3 regions of the Mesorhizobium sp. M0292 genome follow, and region 1 is predicted to be linked to each of the others. Evidence: riboswitches for the same ligand, from Rfam matches in the RefSeq annotation. Region 1 holds a riboswitch; each other region holds the start of a gene.

Region 1 (3,220 bases):
CTGTGCAACGAGAAGTCGCCGGCCGGTCCGTAGGCCTTGACATGCGAACCGGGCACCAGATGGTCGAACATCCAGCGCGTGCCGATGCTGCCGGCCTGCGCCTTGACCGTCACCGCGATCGAAAACGGCCGCGATGGCGACGACGACAGCGTATAGGTGCGCATCAGCGGCCCGTCCGGTGTCGGCAGTTCCAGCGTCAGGAACTGGCCCGGCTTGTAGCGGAACCAGGTCTGGTTGTCGGAGCGGAAGGTGAAGGTCTTGACGTCAGGCGCCTCGTCGCTGACGCCGATCACTTCCAGCACCTGCAGCCTATCGTTCCAGGGCGCCATCTGGTCGAGATGGCGATAGAGCCCAAGATCCGTCATCGCATTCATCCTCCGGTCCTTCTTCGCCTGCTCCAGCTCACGCGACGCTGCGCAGCGCCGGCCTGCCACCTTCGGCAAGGCGCGGGCCGATGAAGGCCGCGTACCATTCGACGAACTGGATCACGCCGCCCTCGTGCAGCTCCGAATAGGGGCCGGGCTCATAGGCCGGAGACAGGATGCCGAAGGCGTTTTCCTCGACGATGCGGCGGTCCTGGTCGTTGGTCTCGGTCCAGACATGGGTGAGCTCCTCAAGGTTGTAGTCGACCCCCTCGACCGCATCCTTGTGCACCAGCCACTTGGTCGTCACCGCGGTTTGCGTGGCGCTGATCGGCAGCACCCGGAAGGTGACCGCATGGTCGATCAGTATGTGGTTCCAAGTCGTCGGATAGTGGTAGTGCATCAAGGTGCCGATGCGGTCGGCGGCAACACTGTCGGACAGGTTCTTCGTCACCGCGCGCTTTCCCGACATCGTGTAGCTGACGGCATCGCGCAGCAGCGGCGCGCGGGTGGCGCGGTATTGCCCGGCCGGATCGATGCGGAACTTGCTCGGCAGGCCCGCCGCCTCGCATTTCGCCCAGTGCGCCAGCATCTCCGGATCGCTGTCGGCGCCCTGCACGCCGGTCACCGTCGGCGCTTCGGGGAATGTCTTGCACAGCTCTGGATGATTGCCGGCGCAGTGATAGCATTCGCGGTTGTTTTCCCAGACCAGCTTCCAGTTGCCCTTCTCGATGATGGTGCTCTCGAAGGCGACCTTGGCTTCATTCAGCCGGTGCGGCTTGAGGTAGGGCTCTATCATGGCGCGCATCGGCGCAAAGTCGGCAGGTTCTTTCGCCAGGCAGATGAAGATGTAGCCGCCGACGCTCTCGCAGGCGACGGGCTTCAGGCCGAACTGGCTCTTGTCGAAACCGTCGGCCATCTGGCGGGCAAACAGCAGCCGGCCGTCAAGCTCGTAGGTCCACTGGTGATAGGGGCAGACAAGCTTTGCCGCCATGCCCTTCTCAGTGTTGCAGACACGGCTGCCGCGATGGCGGCAGGAATTGTGAAAGGCGTTGATGTTGCCCTTCTGGTCGCGGACCAGCACCACCGGATAATCGCCGATCTGCACGGTGATATAGCTGCCGGGCTTCGGCAGTTCGCAATCATGGCCGATGAACAGCCAGTCGCGATACCAGATAAGCTCCATGTCGAGCTTGAAATAGTCCGGGTCGGTGTAGAAGGGCTGTTCCAGCGAAAAGCCTTGCTTGCGGCCGTTCAGGAGCCTCAGCATGTCGTTGCGCGTATCCATAGTTCTGTCCTCGTGGTTTAAGGACTGAACTTGGTGGTGATGGAGGAAGGATCGGACGCAGGCCGGCGCGGCGCCGGACATGCACTATCCACCTCTTGACCGCCCACCGCGATCAGTCGAGTCTATGCATCTCGGGCTGGTTTCCGGGCTCTGGAGTTGTCCTTGCGGACCATCGCGACACCTTCCCAGGCTCTTGCCCAGTGGTCTCCCGTTGCGACTTCAACTCCACCACCGTTGCGGGGGCAGCGCCGGATTCTGACCGGCTTCCCAATTCTCCGCTGCGTCGTCACGAAGCGGCACCTGAGATGCGATCATCTAATCACGGCAGCGATCGCGACGTCGGCATGAAAGCGACATCGTATCCATGCGGCGCGACACGCGCGGCATACGCTCCCCGCCGCCGGTCAAAGAGCTGAGACGTTTCTTGCGACGCCATCATCGCCGTTTCGAATCGCTGCGGATCCAGTTCGATCGGGGGCAAAAAGGGCTCAACGGTATCGAAAAGTTACTATTAGCAATCTCTAATCGAACCGAACGGTTCGTTTCTGTTGACAATGCGTGCAGGACGGTGTGAACGACGGCCCGGAAACCGACACCGGAGCGAACCACTCGGTTCGACATAAGCAACTGAAAACAATACAATAAACAGCCATGAAGGAACTTCCTGGTACAATTTCAAGGTGCAGGAGCGTGGTCCACACGGAACAACTTCGTGATTGGAAACCAGCCTATGGCTTTCCCACATCGGGGCTGTCCGAACGACGCGAATTCCTCCCAAGACACGCCGCTAGACGGACAGACAAACTGGAGTACTAAAAATGAAAAAGATCATCCTCACTGCCGCAGCCGTTTTGGCGATCACCGGCAGCGCCTTCGCCGGTAGCGACAATTACGGTTCCAATGGTGCGAACCAGCCAGTCGTCTCGGTCGACAGCTCGTATACGGCTTCCATTCAGAAGCCGGCGCACGCTGACAAGCAGCCTGTCGTTCAGGGCGCCGACCGCGACCTCTACGGCAATCGCTGATCCCGACCAAAGAAGGGGCGGCTAACCCGTCGCTCTCGGGATCCCAAAAAATTCAGGAGTATTGAAATGAAAAAGATCATCCTTGCTGCCGCCGCCGTTTTGGCCATCTCCGGCAGCGCTTTCGCCGGCAGCGACAACTACGGTTCGAACGGCGCCAACCAGCCTGCGATTACGTCGACCGATAGTGGCCATACGGCTTCGGTTGAGAAGTCGGCTCCAGCCGAGCAGGCGCCTGCCCACGGTGCCGACCGTAACCTTTTCGGCCGCTAAAAGCCGGTTTCCAGCACGTGGCGGGCTTATCCGCTGCAGCTGGCGGCATCAGAAAAATTCAGGAGACTAAAATGAAGAAGATCGTTCTTGCCACCGCAGCCGTTCTGGCTGTTTCGAGCGCTGCCTTTGCCGGCAGCGACAATTATGGCTCCAATGGCGCCAACCAGCCGGCCGCTGCCGTCGACACCACCCGCACTTCGTCGACCGGCACCAACTCGGCGGTCTACAAGCTGCTGAACTCGTCGAACGACCAACAGAAGTTCGTTCCTCAGAGC
Region 2 (3,220 bases), on a different contig from region 1:
CCATATCAGCTACGACCGCGATCTGCTGGTTGAGCCGGCCGGCGGCATCGCGGAACCGGCGTGCCAGCGCATTGTCGGGCACGATGCCTTGTCCGACTTCGTTGGAGACCACGAACCACGGTCCGCGCGGCCGCGAAAGCACATCGGCCAGCCGCCGGCACTCCCCCTCCAGATCATGATCGGCCAGCATATGATTGGTCAGCCACAGCGTCAGGCAGTCGACAAGCACCGGCTGGTTGTCCGGCAATGCCTCGAGCGCACCGGCAAGATCAAGCGGGGCGTCGATGGTCGCCCACCCCTCGCCACGGCGCGAGCGGTGCTGCGCGATGCGCTCGCGCATTTCGCCGTCATAGGCTAGCGCGGTGGCGATATAAGCCCATGGCGGCAGCAACGCCGTCGCCAAAGTTTCGGCATGCGCGCTCTTGCCGGAGCGCGCACCGCCGATGATGAAGGTCAAACTGCGATCAGGCAAAGCTGTCGCGCAGGCTGGTCGCGGTGCCGGCGAAGCGCGCGCGCACTACACCGACAACTGCGCCGAGCACCAGCCAGAACACCAGATTGGTCAGCGTCACCGCCACCACGAACTGATGATGCAGGCCCTCCGGGATCGGCGTTACGAAACTGTCAGGCTGCGGCGCGCCGACAATATGCGGGGCGACGATCAGGACGACGGCGAGCACGGTCAGGGGCGCCGACGTGCGGAAGGTGATAAGGGCAAGACCGATCGCCGTTGTCATCACCGTTGCCCACCACCAGATCTGGCGCTGCATGAGATCGGCCGCCGGCATTGCCGGCAGTTCCGGCGGCAGGCCGAGGCCCGGCGCCAGCGTGAACACGGCAAAGCCGGCCAAGCCCCAGAACACGCCCTGGCGCCAGCTGCCGATGCCGCCGGCGAACTCGGAAACCGCCACCAGGACCAGCGCGAAGCCGATGCCGGTGACGATATTGGCGACGACACTGAAGGCGAAACGCTCGAAGCCGTCGGCCGGCGCCCAGCCTTCGTCCTCCGCCGGCGCGGCTGCTTCAGCCGGTGCTGCGCTGCTCACCGCATTTTCCGCCGGCGCGGCGGTGCTCATGGCATCGGTGTCCGCAGCGTTGGCGGCGGGCGCCGCGGCATGCTGATGCTCATGGCCGCCACCAGCCTTTTCGTAGACCTCCGCCTTGAGGATCAGCGGCACGGTGGCGTAGGCCTGCATGCAGGCGAGAGCGACACCCGCCACGAGCCCTGCGATCGCCGCGATGAACACGACGTTGCGAAACAGGTTCATGATGTCAGATCCTCGTCAGTGGCAGGGAAACGCCATCGAATGGCGATAGTCGTGCGCCGCATTGTGGACCGCATCGATATGCGAGAAACCGACAACGCCGACGACGAAAATGCCCAGAAACGCGCTAAGCACGAGCTGCATGAAGCGCGACTGCGAGGAGACGGATGCGCCGAGGGAGACGGAAGCGGTATTCATATCTTGTCCTTTCGCCCTCCACCCGAGGGCATCGAAGTCAGTTCCCTGTCGCCGGCAGGTCTCCTGGCTCGCGGATCAGCGCCCTTCCCCACCTTCCCGAGGAAAAATCCTCAGTGGCTTGGAGAGGACTACCGCACACAGTTGCGGGGGCAGCCACGGCATTGGGCAACAAAGTCAGCCCTCACCGCATTCCCTCTTGGTCCCTAACGGAACCGACGACATGCATGACTATAGGCTGAAACGGCCGCATCCGGCAAACCAAATTCCGCCGGCCAACAGCGCGAATGCGCCATGCGGCGTTACGGGTTCAACGCGGTGATCCGCTCGGCAACCAGCCGCTGCAGCCGCCACAGATGGCGATCGTGAATGCCGCGCTCTTCAAGGTTTTTCACCGTGTTGTAGAGATAGTCGGCGCCCGATCCCCAGTGCCCGCAGGACGTGGCCAGCCTTTCGACGATCTTGCCTTCGTCGAGCGGGCCGGAATAGGTCAGGCCGTTGCGGTTGATCACGAAGGCCAATGCCCTGAGCGGTCCGGCCTCGCTTGCAAGCTTCAGCATGCGCGGCCGGTAGCTTGTCGGCTTCAGCGTGACTTCGCGCCGGAAAAGCCGGCCCAACTGCTCGCGCCGGTTATTGTCGGTCAGCCGAAAGGCGACGCCCTTGCATTGTCCGCCACGGTCCAGCGCCATCATCAGGCCGGGGCTGACCTTGGTGCCGCGCCAGCGCGTCATGTTCATGCAAAAGGACCGATGCCAGCCGCGCGCCAGCGCAACGCGGTCCTCGACATAATCTATTTCCGGTTTCCAGATCAGCGATCCATAGCCGAACAGCCATAGCGGTTCGCTATCCGGGAGTTCGACCTGCAATTCATCCAGAAGCGCGTCATAGTCGGCTTCATCGAGATGCATCGCGTCCGGATCAGGCCCGGGGTCCCTGATCTCGCGCCAGCAGCGCGCGACCAGCTCCGGCGTAAGCGACATCTGTCGTGCGGCCACGTCCGAATCCCCCCAATTCCGAATGTCCCATGTCCACGACATGATTATGCGCCGCGCCTGCAACCGGCAATGCGGCACTCTGATTGACAAACGATTTGCCGGGGTGTCGGCTGACGCTTCATAGGAAGCCAGCCATGCATCCCAACCCGAGCGAGCGCGACCCCTATAACGGCCTGAGCCGGGCCGAACCGACGCTACCGTCATCGGCCTATTGGGATAGCGAGGCTTACCAGCGCGATCTCGAGGCCATCTGGTACAAAAGCTGGCTGCTCGTCTGCCGCGAGGCCGATCTTGCCCAGCCTTTGGCATTCAGGACATTCCGCGTCGGCACGCAGGAAATCGTCGTGCTTCGCGACGACACCGGCGAGTTGCGCGCCTTCCACAACACCTGCCGGCATCGCGGCTCGCAGCTTTGCCAGGAAAGCGAGGGCCGGCTGAAAGCGCGGCTCATCACTTGCCCCTACCATGCCTGGTCCTACTCGCTGCGCGGCGATCTCGTGCGCGTTCCCTCGAAATCGCTGCCAGATGGTTTCGACAAGGCAGATCATCCGCTCTACCGGGTGGCGCTGTCGGTGTGGCGCGGCTTTGTCTTTGTGAACCTTCAGCAGGCGACGGCCGGCTCCGCCGAGACCTCCTTCGATCCCGCATCCGGCGACCTCGCCAACTGGCCGCTGGAAACGCTGGTATCAGGCCATGTCCTGCGCAAGGTGATGAACTGCAACTGGAAAATCTTCTGGGAGAACTTCAACGAGTGCCTGCATTGCC
Region 3 (3,220 bases), on a different contig from region 1:
CACCGCCCACGGAAACAGGAAGGCCACTTCCAGATCGAAGATGATGAACAGGATCGACACCAGGTAGAAGCGGATGTCGAATTTCATCCGGGCATCGTCGAACGAGTTGAACCCGCACTCGTAGGCGGAAAGCTTCTCCGGATCGGGATTGCGATAAGCCACCAGAAACGGCGCGATGATAAGCGCCAAGCCTACAACCGCGGCCACGGCGATGAAGAGGACGATGGGCAGGTATGAACTGAGGAGTACGTTCATGCTCGGCTTTCCGTTGGCGGCCAATCCACTTTGATTACAGCAACCAACCCTAATGCGGAAGCGCGACAGTTTAACCGCTGAACCGTTTTAGGTGCCTTTGCTGCAACGCGGCGAGGGTTAGCGCACGGCTTTCAGCGAAGCAAGTCAAACCTTGTTCAAAAGACAGTGCTGGACGGCAGGCCGGGAAAAACTGGTCCGATCTCCTCCTGTTTGGTTTCCTTCATCTTTCACTCCACTTTTGTCTCCTGACACATCTCCCGCCATTTGCCTGCTAGCATGACCGGAATCGCCGGCTAAAGTCGGGAAAATGGTTCGAGGCAAGACACTTTGACGAAGGACAAAATCTCACTCCCGACGGCCAGGCGCATCGCGCTCGCCGCGCAAGGATTTCTCGATCCGCGCCCGGGCGGCACGCCCGATCGCCGCCACCTCGCCCGCGTGCTGTCGCGCACCGGCTTGCTGCAGATCGATTCCGTCAGCGCGGTGGTGCGCGCCCACTATATGCCGCTCTATTCGCGGCTTGGCCCCTACCCGCTGGCTTTGCTCGACAATGCGGCCATCACCCGCAAACGCACGGTGTTCGAATACTGGGCGCATGAGGCCTCGTTCCTGCCGGTCGAGACCTACCCACTGATGCGCTGGCGCATGCAGCGCGCTGAAAGCGGCGACGAAATGTATCTGGGCCTCGCCAAATGGGGCCGCGAGCACGCCGCCTATATCGAAGAGATCTACCGCGCGGTCGCCGAGCGCGGCCCGATTGCCGCTTCGGCACTGGAGGGCCAGAAAGGTTCGGGCGGCTGGTGGGGCTGGAGCCACGCCAAGCACGCCTTCGAATGGCTCTTCTGGGCCGGACGCATCACCACGGCGCACCGCCGTGGCTTCGAGCGTTTCTACGACCTGCCCGAGCGCGTGCTGCCGCAGGCGATCCTCGACCTGCCGGTGCCGGCGGCCGAGGACGCGCACCGCGAATTGCTGCGCATTTCCGCCCGCGCCCACGGCATCGCGACGTCGGGTGACCTGCGCGATTATTTCCGCTTGTCGCCAGCCGACATGAAGGGCCGGTTGGAGGAACTGGTTGAGATGGGCGAGTTGCTGCCGGTAAACGTCGAAGGCTGGGACAAGCCGGCTTACCTCTATAAGGACGCCCGTCTGCCGCGAAAGATCGAGGCCCGCGCGCTACTGGCGCCCTTCGATCCGGTGGTCTTCGAGCGCTCGCGCACCGAGCGCCTGTTCGATTTCCACTACCGCATCGAGATCTACACGCCGGCCGAAAAGCGCCAATATGGCTACTACGTGCTGCCCTTCCTGCTCGGCGACCGGATCGTCGCCCGCGTCGATCTCAAGGCCGACCGGCCTGCGAGTGTCTTACGCGTCCACGCCGCCTACGCCGAAGCAGGCGCACCGCCTGAGACAGCTGCAGAGTTGTTCGAGGAATTGAAGCAGATGCAGGGCTGGCTCGGCCTTGAGCGCGTCGAAGTAACGCCGGCCGGCAATTTGGGGAAGCCTTTGGCCGACATCGCCATGTCGTAGCCGTGCGTTGACACAACTCCCCGCAACAGCCTAAATCCGTTCCAGACGGTCCCCTGCCCGCAACGGCAAGGGCCAAGAGGGAATGCGGTACGGGACGAAAATCCCAAATCCGCGGCTGTCCCCGCAACTGTAAGCGACGAGCCAAGGCCGAAAGCCACTGGGTAACACCGGGAAGGCGGCTAACCAAGGCGATGACCCGCGAGCCAGGAGACCTGCCGTCTGAGACAAAGTATCCGATCGCCTGGCGGGTTTCCGGGCAAGGAGCACGGTTTTTGGACCAGAACAGCAGTTTTTCGGCTGGCACAGCGGATGTTTCGTCTGCCAATAGCGGCGCGTTGGCTGGCGTGACCGTCATCGTCTGCGCCTCATGCCGCGATGAAACCGGCTCAGACGCTCACCCCCGCGCCGGCGAACTGCTGGCCGACGACACGCGCCTCGCCGCAGCCGATGACAACATCCGCGTCCGCACCGCCGAATGTCTCGGCAATTGCAAGCGCCGCCTCAGCGCCGCGATTCTGCGTGATGGCTGCTGGAGCTATGTCTTCGGCGATCTGGCCCCAACCAGCGGCGCCGACCTCGTCACCGGCGCAAAGCTCTTCGCGACTTCGACCGACGGTCTCATCCCGTGGCGCGGCCGGCCCGATAGCCTCAAGCGCGGCCTCGTTGCCCGCATCCCACCCCTCGATATGCTGAAGGACTGACGATGAACGTTTCAAACCCGACCGGCAATCTCTCCCGTGTTCCCTGCACCGTCGTCACCGGCTTTCTCGGTGCCGGCAAGACGACGCTGGTCCGCCATCTCCTGGAAAACGCCGGGGGCAAGCGCATTGCCATCATTGTCAACGAGTTCGGCGACATCGGCATCGACGGCGAGATTCTCAAAGGGTGCGGCATCGACACTTGCCCCGAGGAAAACATCGTCGAACTGGCCAATGGCTGCATCTGCTGTACAGTCGCCGACGATTTCGTGCCCGCCCTCGACAAGGTCCTCGCGCTGACACCGAAGGTTGACCACATCCTGATCGAGACCTCGGGCCTGGCTCTGCCCAAGCCGCTGGTCCAGGCGTTCCAGTGGCCGAGCGTGAAGAGCCGGGTAACCGTCGACGGTGTCATCGCCGTGGTAGACGGCCCGGCGCTGGCCGAAGGCCGCGTCGCCAACGACATGGACGCTTTGCAGGCACAGCGCGCTCAGGACGAGACGCTCGACCACGACGATCCGGTCGAAGAAGTCTTCGAGGACCAGATCGCCTGCGCCGACCTGATCATCCTGTCGAAGAGCGATTTGATGGATTCAGCCGGTTCGGCCCGCGCCAACGCCATCATCAATGAACATTCCGCCCGCGCCGTGAAGATCGTGCCGACCGCACATGGCAAGGTCGATCCCTCGGTGCTGCTCGGCCTCGGCCTCGCCGTCGAGGACGACATCGAGAACCGC

Evidence for each region. A riboswitch is a leader RNA that binds a small molecule or an ion and turns the genes downstream of it on or off. The one in region 1 is predicted to bind cobalamin.
Region 2: it holds a riboswitch for cobalamin, as region 1 does, so the genes downstream of both, NKI96_RS21605 (CbtB domain-containing protein) here and NKI96_RS28535 (aromatic ring-hydroxylating oxygenase subunit alpha) in region 1, are expected to answer to the same signal.
Region 3: it holds a riboswitch for cobalamin, as region 1 does, so the genes downstream of both, NKI96_RS21830 (DUF1636 family protein) here and NKI96_RS28535 (aromatic ring-hydroxylating oxygenase subunit alpha) in region 1, are expected to answer to the same signal.

Annotation. Positions count from the first base shown of each region.
Region 1 covers NZ_JAMYSB010000028.1:61,243-64,462, forward strand. Annotated here, with positions in the region: gene NKI96_RS28530 (FAD-binding oxidoreductase) at 1-365, opposite strand, end outside; gene NKI96_RS28535 (aromatic ring-hydroxylating oxygenase subunit alpha) at 403-1,650, opposite strand; cobalamin riboswitch at 1,768-1,969, opposite strand; gene NKI96_RS28540 (DUF680 domain-containing protein) at 2,469-2,675, shown strand; gene NKI96_RS28545 (DUF680 domain-containing protein) at 2,742-2,945, shown strand; gene NKI96_RS28550 (DUF680 domain-containing protein) at 3,017-3,220, shown strand, end outside.
Region 2 covers NZ_JAMYSB010000015.1:844-4,063, forward strand. Annotated here, with positions in the region: gene cobU (bifunctional adenosylcobinamide kinase/adenosylcobinamide-phosphate guanylyltransferase) at 1-472, opposite strand, end outside; gene NKI96_RS21600 (CbtA family protein) at 465-1,268, opposite strand; gene NKI96_RS21605 (CbtB domain-containing protein) at 1,284-1,463, opposite strand; cobalamin riboswitch at 1,500-1,695, opposite strand; gene NKI96_RS21610 (gamma-glutamylcyclotransferase) at 1,763-2,455, opposite strand; gene NKI96_RS21615 (aromatic ring-hydroxylating oxygenase subunit alpha) at 2,590-3,220, shown strand, end outside.
Region 3 covers NZ_JAMYSB010000015.1:44,988-48,207, forward strand. Annotated here, with positions in the region: gene NKI96_RS21820 (NADH-quinone oxidoreductase subunit A) at 1-255, opposite strand, end outside; gene NKI96_RS21825 (winged helix-turn-helix domain-containing protein) at 583-1,785, shown strand; cobalamin riboswitch at 1,815-2,019, shown strand; gene NKI96_RS21830 (DUF1636 family protein) at 2,058-2,486, shown strand; gene cobW (cobalamin biosynthesis protein CobW) at 2,489-3,220, shown strand, end outside.